2 regions of the Planococcus liqunii genome follow, and region 2 is predicted to be linked to the other one. Evidence: riboswitches for the same ligand, from Rfam matches in the RefSeq annotation. Region 2 holds a riboswitch; the other holds the start of a gene.
The links. Region 2 has a riboswitch for preQ1 ahead of queC (7-cyano-7-deazaguanine synthase QueC). Riboswitches for the same ligand answer to the same signal wherever they lie in the genome.

Region 1: it holds a riboswitch for preQ1, as region 2 does, so the genes downstream of both, queF (preQ(1) synthase) here and queC (7-cyano-7-deazaguanine synthase QueC) in region 2, are expected to answer to the same signal.

The regions. Positions count from the first base shown of each region.
Region 1 covers NZ_CP129238.1:224,113-231,996, forward strand. The annotation lists gene QWY22_RS01200 (endonuclease/exonuclease/phosphatase family protein) at 16-855, shown strand; gene QWY22_RS01205 (queuosine precursor transporter) at 972-1,601, opposite strand; gene queF (preQ(1) synthase) at 1,613-2,107, opposite strand; PreQ1 riboswitch class I at 2,205-2,252, opposite strand; gene cypC (CYP152 family fatty-acid peroxygenase CypC) at 2,465-3,727, shown strand; gene QWY22_RS01220 (phosphotransferase family protein) at 3,803-4,738, shown strand; gene QWY22_RS01225 (TraR/DksA C4-type zinc finger protein) at 4,824-5,357, shown strand; gene QWY22_RS01230 (nuclear transport factor 2 family protein) at 5,439-5,786, shown strand; gene QWY22_RS01235 (thiol-disulfide oxidoreductase DCC family protein) at 5,853-6,254, shown strand; gene QWY22_RS01240 (DUF3238 domain-containing protein) at 6,453-7,658, opposite strand.
Region 2 covers NZ_CP129238.1:1,425,297-1,433,180, reverse strand. The annotation lists gene QWY22_RS07255 (gluzincin family metallopeptidase) at 1-1,497, opposite strand, end outside; gene QWY22_RS07250 (GNAT family N-acetyltransferase) at 1,712-2,224, opposite strand; gene QWY22_RS07245 (M1 family metallopeptidase) at 2,740-4,134, opposite strand; gene QWY22_RS19570 (hypothetical protein) at 4,131-4,265, opposite strand; gene QWY22_RS19565 (nucleoside/nucleotide kinase family protein) at 4,509-4,751, opposite strand; PreQ1 riboswitch class I at 4,900-4,943, shown strand; gene queC (7-cyano-7-deazaguanine synthase QueC) at 4,951-5,616, shown strand; gene queD (6-carboxytetrahydropterin synthase QueD) at 5,613-6,038, shown strand; gene queE (7-carboxy-7-deazaguanine synthase QueE) at 6,035-6,742, shown strand; gene QWY22_RS07220 (STAS domain-containing protein) at 7,224-7,884, opposite strand, start outside.

The DNA of each region.
Region 1 (7,884 bases), 1.2 Mb from region 2:
AAGGAGATGTTTTTTATGGAGAGTGACAAAATCCCCCCCACGGTGCCCATTAAAGTGATGTCGTTTAATATCGCTCACGGACTCGGCATGGACAACATTGTAGACTTGGAAAGAACAGCAAAGGTCATTGAACAGTCAGGAGCAGAAATCGTCGGTTTGCAGGAGCTTGACCGGCATTTTACGGACCGCAGTGAATTTATCGATCAGGTAGATTGGCTGAGCCATCGGCTGGGCATGTACGGTGCGTTTGGCGCCAATTTGGATCTGGAGCCGAATGAACCCGAAAGGCCACGGCGCCAATACGGCAATGCGGTTTTAAGCAAACATCCGATCAAGTATGTTGAAAACCACCTGCTGACAAAAGTTATCTCTCCCATTGCAAACAGTGAACAACGTGGAATACTGGAAGTCGTACTCGAAGTAAAAGGAACGTATGTGAGCTTTTTCAACACTCATTTGTCATTAAAAGAGGAAGAGCTGAAAGTCAGTATTGATGAAATTCTGGAGATTACGGAAAAAAGCCGCTTCCCTAAAATCATTACAGGTGATTTTAATGCAGATCCCGACCATCTGCAGATCAAAAGAATGGAAAATCATTTTGACGATGTGTTCTTAAAAACTGGCAAAAACAATATGTATACGTATCCGGCTCCTTATGAACACGACAGCGATGGCGTGAAGTTAAAACCGGTAACACGCATCGACTATATTTTTACAGATCAACACTTGGAGCCCGAACAAGCCGCTGTTATCGAAACGTCCATATCGGACCATTTGCCGATTACAGCAGATTTGGTTCTGTCGCGAGTAGGCAGTAAAATGAAAACGGCTAATGGAGCCAGAAGCTTAAAGTGACTCAACCCCTTTTATTCAGCAATTGAACTTATCCGGAGAAGCATTTTCTCCTATATAAAAAACTGTAACCAAGCTCAGGAAAAGATGAACTTGGTTACAGTTTTTTATTTTGTGCATTATCCGTAAACGCGTACGCTGCTGGACTCGCTGCGTCTGCATAGCTTCACCAGCAAGTAGACAAGCGGAGTATCGCAAGCAGCTGCAAGCCACTTAAAGGCGTATTGCGTAAAGATCATGGCCACAAGTGCGGCAGTAGGCATGGTGCCATAAAAAGCGATGGCGATAAAAATCGTTGTATCGACCAATTGGCTTACCATTGTTGATGCGTTATTGCGCAGCCAAAGTTTGGATTCGCCGTGGCGGTCTTTCAGCTTATGGAAAATGGTTACGTCCAAGTTTTGGCTGATAAAGTACGAAATCAAGCTGGCCAAAGTGACCCGGAACCCCGCAGAGAAAATGGTTTCAAACGATGCCTGGTCTCCGAAGAATGGCGCTGAAGGCAAGTGAATAGCCAAATAGATGAACGCAAGCGCGCAGCATTGCGTGAAGAATCCGGCAAAAACGGTTTGGCGGGCCGCTTCTTTTCCGTAGACTTCCGCAATCGTGTCCGTAATGGGAAAAGTGAAAACATAAACGACCACTGCTGCCGGCAGCACCAGCCATTCACCAATACTAAACAATTTAACTGCCAGGATGTTTGATAAGATAAGCAGTCCGACAAATGCCCCGTTTAAGTAAAGTAACATAGCGCGCTCCCTTACCGGTTGGTGATCGTTTCCGGATACATATCGTGGTTCATCATCCGGTAAGATGCCATTTCTTCGTATTTTGTACCTGGTTTTCCGTAGTTTGTATAAGGATCGATCGACAAGCCGCCGCGCGGTGTAAACTTGCCCCAGACTTCGATATAGCGGGGTTCAAGCAATTTAATCAAATCGTTCATGATGATATTGACGACGTCTTCGTGGAAATCGCCGTGGTTGCGGAAGCTGAACAAGTACAATTTCAACGATTTGCTTTCCACCAATTTTTTGTCCGGAATAAAGCTCAAGTAAATCGTGGCGAAATCCGGCTGTCCGGTTTGCGGGCACAGGGAAGTGAATTCCGGGCAATTGAATTTTACGAAATAATCGCGTGTATGCAAATTATCGATCGCTTCCAGAATGTCCGGATCGTACTCAAATTGGTATTTCGTGTTTTGATTGCCGAGAAGCGACAAGTGGTCCAGTGTATCTTCGTTTCTTCCTGCCATAAAAAAAGGCCTCCTTCAAGTGTCCGACTTGAGAGAGGCCTATAAAAAAACGGAAAAAGAAAAAGCCAAATCGCATGTGGATTTGGCTGAATTTCGTCAATCCATAGTTTTTTATAGAGGGTGAAATGCTATGAACCTCTCCCGTTGCCGGGTTATGTAGTTAATGTTACCTCACTCATCGTAAAAGACTTTCGGTTTGCTGTCAATTCTCTTTTTAAAGAAATCATACAAATTACCGGACAGGCCACGGGAAGTTTTTGGCGCCTTACAAAAATGAATGTATCTGATTGTTTCGCAGATTTTCCTTGCGGGTAAGTGAATTGGAAAAGCAGCGCATTAAAGGAGGAATTGCAGTTCATGGCAGAGACTCGACCAATCCCCCGTGATAAGGGCGTAGACAATACATTGGCTTTGATGACAGAAGGGTATCTATTCATACCGAACCGTACAAGGCAACTGAAGACAGATGTTTTTCAAACGCGTTTGCTTGGCCAAACGGCAGTATGCATAGCGGGCGAAGAAGCGGCGCGTGTGTTTTATGATGAAAGTAAATTTCGGCGAAGAGGAGCCGTGCCAAAGAGAGTACAGAAAACCTTAATGGGCGAAAAAGCGATCCAAACAATGGATGATGCATCTCATAAGCATCGAAAACAGCTTTTTATGTCGCTTATGACTCCCGAACGTTTGCGTCTCTTAAACATTTACGTTACAGAAGAATGGCGTTCTGCTGTCGAGCGATGGAGCACAATGGAAGAAGTTTTATTTTTTAAAGAAGTAGAAGAATTAATGATGCGGGTAGCCTGCCGTTGGGCAGGAGTTCCTCTTCGGGAAAACGAAGTAGAAATGCGTTCCCGCGATATGGGGGCGCTGATTGATTCGTTTGGGGCTGCTGGTCCAAGGCATTGGAAAGGCAGAACCGCACGCAAACAGTCGGAAGATTGGGTCGAGAAAATAGTAAAAGCGGTGCGTAAAGGAAAACTGCAAGCACCAAATGGAACGGCGCTTCAAGCCATGGCCTGGTATAAGCAGCCGAATGAAAAGAAAATGACGACTCATATGGCGGCCATTGAAGTGATTAATATTTTACGGCCGATTGTAGCGATTGGCCGCTACATTACTTTTGGTGCAATCGCTCTTCATGAACATCCCGAAACACGTGAGAAATTGGCTGCCAACCGGGGAGACTATAGCCAGTGGTTTGTCCAGGAAGTGCGCCGATATTATCCATTCGGGCCATTTACAGGGGCGAGAGTCCGTGAAAACTTTGTTTGGCAAGGGTATCACTTTAGAAAAGGGACGCTTGTGCTATTAGATATCTACGGCACGAACCATCATCCGGAATTGTGGGTCCAGCCGGAAGAATTCCGTCCGGAACGGTTCCGTGACTGGAAGGAAAGCCCCTTCAGTTTTATTCCGCAAGGTGGCGGGGAATACGATTTGGGCCATCGATGCGCAGGAGAATGGGTAACGATTGAAGCGATGAAGACCAGCCTGGAGTTCTTGGTCAGAAAAATGGAATACGATGTTCCAGATCAAGATGTCAGTTACAGCATGGCCCGAATGCCTACACTTCCGAAAAGCCGTTTTGTTATTCGAAATGTGCGGCCAGTCAGGTATTAAAGCTTTAAATTTGCCTGCCGAGCTGGTTTAGCCAGAAGGTGGGCTTTTTTCTGTCCGATGAAAGGAGACGGGAAGATGGCGATAAAACAAACGGGATGGCCGTCCAACGCCGTAGATTGGGTGAATAAAAAAATCGGCGAACAAAAAGAACTTCTCCGTATCGAACCGCTTGCGGGAGGCACTTCTTCCCATCTGTATGAAATGGACTATTCAGATGGCGGCGGTACAGAATCCTGCGTCCTCAGGCTTTTTACAAAAGCAGAATGGCTGGCGATGGAACCAGATTTGGCGGGCCATGAGGCGGCAAGTTTACTGGAAGCCGCCAAAACAGGTCTTGCCGTACCAGGACTATTGGCGTTTGATGCCAGTGGCGAACAGTGCGGCGTACCGGCCGTTTTGATGACGAAAATTGAAGGAAGCGTCGTACTGCAGCCGGACAATGAACAAGAATGGCTGGAGGGGTTGGCTGCGGTACTCGTAAAAATCCATTCGCATGAAGCTGCCAGCTTTCAGTGGGAATACTTTTCTTACAATCAGGCACTGTCTCTGGAGAGGCCAGATTGGTCAGACTATCCGGAAGAATGGTTGCGGGCCTTTTCGATTGCCCGCGAAGTCCGGCCATCCGTCGAATCTTGTTTTCTGCACCGTGATTTTCACCCGGCAAACATATTGTGGAAAGGGCAAGAAGTGAGTGGGGTAGTGGATTGGGTGAATGCGTGCAGAGGGCCTGCCGGGGTAGACGTCGGCCACTGCCGATTAAACCTGGCCCAGCTTTGCGGCATCGAAACAGCTGACCGGTTCCTTGAGGCGTATATGCGGTATGCCGATGGCTTTATTTACCGGGCTTATTGGGATATTCTCGCTTTAACCGATATTTTGGACGGACCGCCAGTGGTTTATCCGGGCTGGGAAACTTTTGGGATAACCGGACTGACAGATGGCTTAATCAGGCAGCGGCTGGATGCCTATTTGCTCAGTTTGCTTGCTCGTTTTGAGCAAGAATCTGGCTGAATACCGGAGGGCTTCTCTGGCATCAGGTTTGATTTCTCTGAAAAAGGAAATATACAGAACAAGCAAGTTTTGAGGAGGAAGCCCAATGACTGATGAACAATTAAAGCAATTAAAAAACCAATTAACGGAACAAAAAAATTCACTTGAAGACCGTGTGGAACATACCGAAGAATTTGATACGACGGAATTGTCCACTTATGACAACCATCCAGCCGATAATGCCACTGACTTGTTTGACCAGGAACGCGGCATGGCGTTGAACCGTTTTAAAGAAGACGAGCTCGAGGACACGAATGCCGCGCTGGAAGCGATAGAAAACGGCACGTATGGCAAATGTACAGTATGCGGAACGGAAATCCCATTCGAACGCTTAGAAGCGCTCCCTACAGCTTTGACATGCATTGACCACGCTCAACAGGACACCGACATGACGTCGCGTCCGCCAGAGGAAGATGTGCTGCAAAGTTCTACCAGCCAGCCAGTGGAAAAAGAAGACAGCCGGCTTCGCGATTATACGGACACTTTCCAGGATGTTGAAGACTTTGGTTCGTCCGATGGCCCGCAAGATCAGCCTGGAGAAGATAAAGACATGAAAGATTTCTACGAAGAAAAAGAATGACCATAACCCTGTGCCTGATGAGCATGGGGTTTTCTTTGGTTTAAATGCAATTGACGAAGCGGCAACTGGAGGGAACAAGAAATGAACGAGCTGGAAAAAGAAATTTTCGAACTGGAATGCAGCCATATCCGGCCCGATGTCCGGGTTTCAAAAGAGAAGCTGGGAGAAGTGCTGGATGATGATTTTTTTGAGTTCGGAAGCTCAGGAAGAGTGTGGAAACGATCTGATTACAACGAAAGCCATTCTTTGTCTCCTGATGAAATGGAGATTTCCGGCTTTAAGCTGGACGAATTGGGTCCCGCAGCCGTCCTCACTACATACCGGATTTTCAACAAGACCACGGGGGTATCTTCCATCCGAAGTTCCGTATGGAAAAAGAGGGAAACCGGGTGGAAACTGTTTTTTCATCAAGGGACGCTTTCGAAATAGGTGTTTGAGGAAAGCGAAAAGAGGCTATTAAATAACTAGGTGTTTTAACGTGAAGGAGGGATAGAGATGGATCATGCGGTAGTATTATTTGATGGGGATTGTAATTTCTGCGATTCCAGTGTGCAGTTCATCATAAACCACGACCCCGCCGGCTATTACCAGTTTGCTTCTTTGCAAAGTGACATTGGCCGTGAATTGAGAAAGAAACATGAAGTACCGGAAGACGTGGACAGCCTGGTCTTGATACAGGACGGCAAAGCGTACGTTAAATCAGAAGGTGCATTGATGATTTCCCGCCACCTGACAGGTTTGTGGAAATTGGCTTTTTACTTAAAATCTTTCCCGCGCCCGCTGCGCGATGGGGCCTACGATGTTGTAGCAAAAAACCGCTATAAGGTATTTGGCAAACTCAATAGTTGTATGTTGCCGCCGCCTCATATTCGGAAACGTTTTCTAGATAAACAATAAAAAATCCTGACGCGCTGAAGCGCATCAGGATTTTTTTGTGTGTTGGCCGGGGCTACATGGGCGCCTGCGTTTTTCCTACTGTCCAGCTGCAGCGCCTAACTCCTCGGGTCATAAGCCACTTTGGCTATGCGGCTGGAAACACGCCGCTTCGCCAAATCGTCTTATGCCTTTCGGAGCTGAACAGGCGCTTTCAATTTCCTACTCAAAATTTGAGATTCGCCAGTATTGGCTCGCGGTGCTTCGTGACATCCAGGCGAGGCCTTTGCTTTCCGCTTCATGGATTTGGAACCAGTCATCCATTTTATCATTTTTCAAGTAGACTTCATGGTTGGGTGCCTGATCGTGAAGGCCGGTGATGTCATAATGTCCGTCCCGATAAAATGTGGCAGATACGTCATAGTCGATATTCGGTGAAGTCGTTAATGGATTGCCAACGCTATGAGTCAAGTTAACCATCACGTTACGGTCGTCTTCTTTTGCTTTTTCCAATTGAATGCCTTCAGAAGAAGCGACATCCGCTTTCCGGAATTTTTTCCGCCAATCATACGCAATGCTAGGGCCGACGTCTTTTTGGAATTCCAAAGTGGTCTCTTCATTTCCCAATTGCAGTGAAAAGTTTACTTGCGTGCGATAATGAGAAGATTCAGGAGTGAATGTCCGATTGTCTCCGGCAAAATAGCGGTTGGGCGACAGCAGATTCGGATTGGCTAAATATTCGTCGGGAAGGAAAGTGGTATAGCGCAAATCCCAAGTACGTTTGAATTCCGATACATTGACTTGAGGAGCATCGGCGAGCAGCTGCTCCAATGGCGCTATTTTTTTGGCAATCCAAAACTTTTCCATCGCAGCCTCTTGCTGAGACGACTTAATGTTGAGCAAGCCGAAAATACGGGCAGCAACAGATTTTTCTTCACTGAAGCCGGTTTCGGATCGTTCCAATGGACGTTCCGCACGGATCCAATAAGAGTATTCCCGGTCCATTTCAACATCAAAATCAGTAAATTGGGTTTTTTGGGTAGTTTCCATCGGTTCACCGTCACGGTAAATTTCATATTCATCAATTCCGTCGATGGCTCCCCATGCCAAAATGATCTTCGATTCCGAGACGATCGTTGTAATGGCAATTTGCTGCAAATAATTGACGGTGTCTTCTGAGTGGTCTTCCGTGCTGGTTTGCATTTTGATCCGCTCTTTCACTTCGCCGTCGTTGCCAAGGCGTTCAATCGTATACGTATACAATTCGCCAATTTGCAGATTTTCATCCTTTAAACTGTTTTCGTTGCCGGTATAGATGGTATCTGCATCTCTTTTGACGACACATGTATCTCCCGTATCCGACCATTCAAAGTAAATTACCGTATCTGTCTGCTGCAGTAAGTCAATTTCCAGGTGCTTCGCAACCATTCCACCATCTCCTTACAAAGGTTATAGTAAAGCTATACCCTATTCTGGAAATTCCTGAACCCCGGGTGGCTATTCCTCCATTTTGTCACATAAATAACATGATAAATCTGCAAATATAATTGTATGATTAAGGAAATGAATGCAAGAGAGTAGATTTGCAAAGCCATACAACAAATAGTATGTTAAAGAAAGATGATTAGCGACGAATCAGAAAGAGAAAACGAGA
Region 2 (7,884 bases):
ATCTTCGAGCATATAAGGATTCCATACCAGTTCCTGTTCAAAAATCATTTTATAGCCGCTTAATGCGCTTGGCGAATTAATTTTTTGATAAGCTTGCTCCAACAGGTCCAACTCCAACGGATCGTAATAGCCGCCGCTTTCCTCGTTCAAAGCTTTAGCTTTTTTGACGAGCTCTAATGATTTTACCGGATCCATGATTAACTGCACTTCAGCGAGCAGCAGCAAATCATCTATTAGAAACTCCTCTTCCCCTTTGCTGATTTTTTCCTCCAGGGCCGTAATTGTTTTTCCATACAATCCCTGCTCTAAATAAATATCGGTCAAAATCCAATAGGCTTCATCCACATCAAATTTATTACCGCTCTTTTGAAGACGTTTTAGGATTTCTTCCGCTTTGTCAAATTGTTTTGTGTCAATGGCATTATACGCTTGATCCAATTTTGCATTGCGTGTTTTTTGTTCTTCAAGCATATCTTTCAGAAAGGTTTTCTGGAATTCTGCGAGCTCCATGCCGGTCAATTCTTCAAGCTTGCGGTAAAATTCCGAGGTATTTCTGGAAGCCAGTAAATCAGGAATAAACTCCGTTCCATGGTCCATCACCAAGGATTGCACAGCCAGAAAACTCTGTGCATATGGATCATAACTCTCAGTAGATGCCTCCTCGAATTCCGTATAGATATCCAGACTGCGGAAATTGATCAGCTCGACCGATTGAAGATCGTACCAGTAACTATTGTCTTCCGCCAAAAAATCAGCAAGCCCTTCTTCAAACCAGGACGGAATCCGTTGAATTCCCAAGTTATTTTCTTCAGCATATAAATGGCTCTGGTAGTGGGTATATTCGTGAAGCAGGATCAGCTCCCAAATTTCATCATCAGGCATCAGATGAATCGTCCGGTTGCCGGAATTGTAATAACCCGCAATCCCTTCCATGCCCGAACTTGATTCAAGCGATTCATAGCTGCCGTGGAATTCTATCGACAAGCCACTGTCATCTTTTATGCCAAAATAGGAATAGAATCCTTGTTTTTCTTGTTGAAGCAGCTGGTCGATTTTTTCAATGTGGAGTTCCTGCTCTTCGGAATAATAATAGGTCACTCCATTTTTTTCAGTTTTCAACATTTCCTTCTGGGAAGGCACCTGGAAAATGCTGCTTGCAAAAAGGCGGGATTTTTCTGCATAAGCTAAATTATTGTCTCCAACTGTATATTCCACAAAAGAGTTGGCAACTGCAAAAGAGCCGACTACGGTTGACAGAAAAATAGAGAAAATCATTAAACCGATGTGTTCACGGACCGTACGAAACCCCATAAATTCCAAGCGGTTCGTCACCACTCCATAAACGCTCAATACAAAAAGAATCAGGCAAACCAAAAGGAATAACGAAGCAATTGCCAGCCCTCCCACAAGCCCTTGGTGAAAAATCAATAAAAAACTCGCAACCGATGCCGCAACGAGTATTAAAATCAAAGTGAAAAACTTCATTTTGCTGTTCATGTCATCCTCCGTCTTTCTGTCTTGGCAGTTTTTTGCCCGGTTCCGTATCGTTCTGTAAACTCATCCGATTTTCAATATGCACTTTCCTATATCATTCCCCTTCAGCCGGTTAACTACGCAAAATATTAAGTCTTAGAATAGATTTTTATTGAAATTGATTTTTGGGGTTTTAGGAATATTAATTATTCCTCCAGCCTATTAACTAACTCTCAATTTACAGGCGAATATCCTTCAAGGATTTCCAATGAAATACCGTTTCGCCCAGCTGCGTGCCGGCAATTTCGATTTCCAGCCGGCTGATTGCTTTTCCGCCCAAGCTCTTGTAAAAGCCGCATGCTGGATTGTCTTCCAGCGCCAGGACAATGAGTTCATCAATGTCCTGCTGCTGCAAATCGTCGATAATGGGCTTTAACAAGTGCTTGCCTAAACCGCGTCCCTGATATTCTTTTAAAATATAGATGGCATACACTTCACCGACAGCATCCCCAAAATTCCCTGTCCGTTCTTTGCCGCCTGTCGAAAAACCGGCTACTTGATTGCCGCTGGTCACCGCAACAAATACCTGGCTGGCAGAAAGATTTTTCCGCCATTGCTGTTCCCGGCTCTCGTAGTCCAACTGATTCAAATAATCCTGGGGGACAATGCCGCTATAAGTGGTTTTCCAACTGTCTATATGAACTTGGGCAATCCCTTTCGCATGACCTAGATCCGCTCGTATAATATGCATCAAATAACCCCGATCTTTTCTATATTTTAACAGCATCTTCTTTCAGAAAATAGCTTTATTTTTAATAAAAAAAGCGCTTCTTTTTAGAAGCGCTGAGCTTGTAGACAAAAGAATTTTTTATACTTGAGAGAAGAATTAACATACTACTGGACATCCCGATCCTCCGTTTCAGCCAGACGTGTTCCGCGGGCTCGCTGGAGTCGCCGGCTTTCACTTCGGATCCTGAACATGAAGGCTATCCAGAGGTGTCACTTTTCACCTTGGGATGTCTTTTAAGCTTCAATCCGATGACCATTCACTTGCGAATCCAAAGAGACGCCCCAACCGGTTCGGCGACGGAGACTCCTGTGGGACAGCGAAAGCTGAAGACCCCGGAGGTGCGAAGCGGCGAGGAGGCTGAAGCTGAGCCCACTGAAAGCGAAGTGGCCGGTCCGGTTGGTTCTATGCATCGCTATGCATCTCATCTAGGCTTTGTCTACAGTCTGAGCGTTTCTTTTCAGAAGCGCTGTTTTTATTCACTGAAGCCAACTGTCCAAAAATTCACGTTGTTCTTCACCGTAATAAGAAGTGAAAAAATCTTTAAAGGTCGGCGTATTGACGTACTTGAATTGATACTCGTCATAATAAGCCGCTAAAAATTCCAGCGCTTCGTCACTGCCACCGCGTTCTGCGAAGAAATTCCGCAGCACGAGCGGCGCTTCCCCGTAAACGGTCGATACGTATTCACCTTCGTTGTATTCACTTAATGGCAGATTCGCATACTTCTCTTGGCGGTAAGCATCTGCTGCCATTTGTGCCGATCTGAATCCGTAATCTTCATCCTCGTAATAGTCCGAAAGGAAAATGGAAGTGGCAAACTCGGTGATGCTTTCATCAAGCCAAGCATCTTCGTATGAATCATTTCCCACAATATAATAAAACCATTGATGTCCAATCTCATGGACCAGCACTTCATCCAGCGCATCCCATGTACTGGCCACTTCAATCACGTTCGGGTATTCCATATAGCCGTCATTGGCAATGATATCGAGTTCCGGAAACGGGTTGTCCCCAATCCGTTCTTCAAAAAATGCGTAAGCTGCTTTTGCCTTTACAATATTTTCATCCATAAACTCCTGGTCCATCGGCATAAAGAGCCGCAGGACCGACTCATTTACTTCTACCGACTCATAGAGCCATTCTTCTGTATTCAAAAAAGCCAAGTAAAAATCTTTGATCCGCTCGCCTTTCACTGTACCGGATGAAGATGGCCGAATATCCCCTTCAGCGGCCGAACTGGCCACCAAGTATTCTTTCGGCAGCTTATAGCTCACTTCAAAATCTCCAAATCCGCTGTGGTAGCTCTCCCCGTTCATATCAAAATCCTGAATGTCCCATCCCTTATCATATTGGGCAAGCATCGGGTACCACTGCGCCAAAAAATAATTGTCCCCGTCCTGCGACAATCGCATACCGTTTTCCGGCAGTTTCATGGTATAAGCAACCGTTATTTCTTCCGTACTTTCCGGTTCCAATCCCGTTTCCAGCTCTACCAGCAATTTGTTGTTGTCCAGGCCATAAGACAATTCTTCATCTCCGCGCTTTACTGATTCGACAGCGACTTCAGCAGACGCTTGCGCCAATTCCGGCATCTCGTCCGGATTGATGGCATTCGGTATCAAATAAAAACCCAGATCTTTAAAGGTTTCATCGGACTCGTTCAGTACGTTGATGTCTGCCGTAATCCGGAACCGGTTTTGATCATCCATTTGCACATCCAATTTGTAATCCGCGCTTGCGCCCATTTCGGTCGCACCTTTTTCATGGCCAGTGTCACGCAGCAAGAAATAAATAATGGCTGCAGCAATCAAGACCGCAACCAGTGCAACCACAATCCACATCGTTCTTTTATTTGCCGTGTTGCGGTTCATATTGCATCTCCTATCTTGCTTGTACTGCTATCCAGCACCCAATCTGCCTGCTCAGCCGGCTTTAGCATTTCTTCATAATACGCTTCTGCTTTCCAGTAGCGGCGCTTCAATAAAGCATGATCGGATTGCATATTCTCTGATTCCCGTAAAAAACGTTGTTCTGCCGGACATTCCAGATATACTAAGCAATCAAAAAAATGGCGCCATTCTTTCCTTTGAAGAAATACCCCTTCAACTAGGATTATGCCTTCTCCAGGCAGACGGACCGTCTGCAAGGGACGGCTGTCTTGGTCCCTATCATATACCCAAAGGTCCAGCTGCTCCGCCGTTTTTAACTGTCCAAAGAAAAATTCAGCCAGATGCTCTGCTTCCCATTACAGAAAATAATATTCCTGCCACTCTTCGAGTCCGGTTCCATAACGCCGCTTCTTCTCCACAATAAAATCATCGATGTGAAAGACATAGACTGCTAAGCCCTGCTCCCTGAGACGGGCTTCCAGTTCTTTAGACAGCTTTGTTTTGCCAGTACGGCTGAAGCCATCAATGCCAAGGATTGTCCGGCTCGAAAAATTCTGCCAGTCCATTTGTGAAAACCATTCTTCCGGTTCTATTTTCAATTGTCACTCAAACCTTTCCTTCATTCTTCTATAAATCCTATTCGACGATTGGCTGTTTTTTCCTTCCTGCTCATTCATACGCTCGTTATCCCACAAAAGTTTCACGGTTTCCCCTATTTTATTCTATGTTATTATTAACAGTGTTCGAAAAAAAGAGGTTCGCAAACTCCCTCTCTAAAAAACTAAGGAGATGTTTCATTTGAAAAACGAAAAAGCGGTTGTCGTGTTCAGCGGCGGCCAAGACAGCACCACTTGCCTTTTTTGGGCATTGAAGAATTTTAAAGAAATAGCTACCGTGACTTTCGATTATGGACAGCGCCATTCAGCGGAAATCGAATGCGCCCGCAAAATTGCGGAAGAGCTCGGCGTCTCTTTCAAAGTGCTTGATATGACCTTGATCAACCAACTGTCAGCCAATGCGCTGACGCGGGACGACATCGAAGTAACAGCAACCGAAGGCGAATTGCCCTCTACGTTTGTGCCCGGCAGAAACCACTTGTTTTTATCTTTTGCAGCGGTTTATGCTGATGCCATTGGGGCCCGGCATTTGATAACAGGCGTCAGCGAGACCGATTTCAGCGGCTATCCCGATTGCCGGGATACATTCATCAAATCGCTCAATGTCACGTTGAACCTGGCTATGGACAAGCAATTTGTCATCCACACACCTTTAATGTGGCTCGATAAATCCGAAGTATGGGAACTGTCGGACCAATTGGATGCACTCGACTTTGTCCAGGAGAAAACCCTGACCTGCTACAACGGCATTCCAAGTTCCGGTTGCGGTGAATGCCCATCCTGCATCCTGCGAAACGAAGGGCTCAGCGCGTACAAAGCGAAAAAAGCTGCAGGTGCTCATTTATGATGCAGCAATTCTATCCTTCTATCCCGCACGAATTTCGATTCGAATTGAACAAAGACATGCATTTTTCAGCAGCCCATTTCATTCCTAGCGAAGACGCAGGAAAATGCCAGGAAATGCATGGCCACACGTATTTCATCAATCTCACGATTTGTGGAAACGAACTCGACACCACTGGTTTTCTAATAGATTTTAAACTACTGAAAAATTTAATCCATAAAAAATACGATCATTCGGTATTGAATCACCATCCTGAATTTGAAGCACAGTTTCCGACGACAGAACTCCTGGCCCAACAAATCTGGCAAATGGTTGAGAACCTTCTTCAATCCACTGCCAACCAGCCGCATTGCCTGCAAGTAATTGTCCGGGAAACGCCGACGAGCTATGTCGTATACCGTCCCTCCAAGGAGGACTTCCAATGAGAATACCGGTTATGGAAGTATTCGGTCCGACCATCCAAGGCGAAGGCATGGTCATGGGGCAAAAAACGATGTTTGTCCGGACCGCCGGCTGTGATTACTCCTGTTCGTGGTGTGATTCCAAATTCACATGGGATGGCACCGGCAAAAGCGTCTCTAAAAAGCCTGAAGATATCATTGGGGAACTTAAAGCGATCGGCGGCCAAGCCTTTTCCCATGTGACCATATCCGGCGGCAACCCTGCATTGCACAAAGGCATTGCCGAGCTGGTGGCTCTATGCCAGGAAAACGGCTGGAAAGTCGGCGTGGAAACGCAAGGATCGATTTGGCAGGACTGGATGCCGGCAATCGACGACATCACCATTTCACCGAAACCGCCAAGTTCCGGCATGAAGACAGATTTCGGCAAACTGGATTTTTTCATGGACAAGCTTGCGGGTGCCAATGCCAGCCTGAAAGTGGTCATTTTTGATGAAGAGGATTTCAAGTATGCCGAAGACCTCCATCTGCGCTACCCAGCTGTCCCGTTCTATTTACAGACCGGCAACAGCGACACGGCCACAACGGACGACACAGGCCTCACAGCCACCCTTTTAGAGCGCTATGAATGGCTCATCGATCAAGCCGTCCGCTCATCAATTATGAACAATGCCAAAGTCTTGCCACAGCTCCATACCTTGGTGTGGGGCAATAAACGCGGCGTATAAATAGAAAAAAATTCTTTTTTGAATATCACCGATATTTCGCAAACCAGCTGCGCTTGCCGCGGGCGAGCGCCAAGCCTCCTCAGCCGCTGCGCGTCTTGCGGGGTCTCGGCTGTCTCGCTTTCCCGCAGGCAAGACATTAGTCGAAGCCTGCGAGGCTAAGTCTTTGCGACGAAGTGCGCAGCACTGCAGGAGCAGTAGGGTTTTCTCCGCTGGGTTGCTCCATATCGTTGGAGAGCAATGAATAAATAGCATGACTACTCTTCCACTCTTTTTGATAAAAACAATTCTTTATGAAAAGAGTGAGCCGAATGAAGCGGAAAGTGGCGACTCCTGCGGGAACAGCACGAGCTGAAGCCCCTGGACGGAGCGCAGCGAAGGAAGCGGCTGAAGCCGTGCCCGCGGAAAGCGTCCACTTGGAGCGAAATGGCTTAGAGAATAGAATGTTTCTCAACAGCCTAAAAAAGCGTGAAATCGAATGATTTCACGCTTTTTCTTGTTCAGTTAAAACTTTCAGGGCCTGTTTGACCGTTGCATAAGACTCGGTCATCGACATGTCCATTCCTGTATTGACAATTGTCTGTGCAAGATCCGGACGCAGGCCGGCAACTACTATATGAATCCCCATCAAACGCAGTGTGCCGCCAATCTGGTAGATGGCTTCTGCTACTTGGGCATTGATCATCACTAAGCCTGAAAAATCCGAAATGACGTGCCGGACATTCATCTCAGCCAATTGTGGAATGACATTATCAATGATGTGGCGAACTCGTACTTCATCAATAAAACCGATTAGCGGCAAGACCACTATATCGTCCTGGATTGGGACAATCGGAGCTGATAATTTGGTCAGCTCTTTTCGCGTTTCTTCCTGATATTGATCTGACAGCCGTTCAAATGCAAAAAACGTTTCATTTAAACTGACGTCCAGAATTTGGCTGATGCGTTTTAAGATAAAGCCTGCTTCTCTGACAGTCAATTCAAGCTCTACGCTAAGATCGGTAAACATTTCATTGACAATTTCCCGCGTTGGGCCATAGCGCACCACGATTTCAGAAATTTTTCCGCCACCAGCAACTTGCATCGCTGCATTGTTTTTGCTCCATTTGATCAGTTCTTCCGGAACCACTTCTTCATCTTTATAA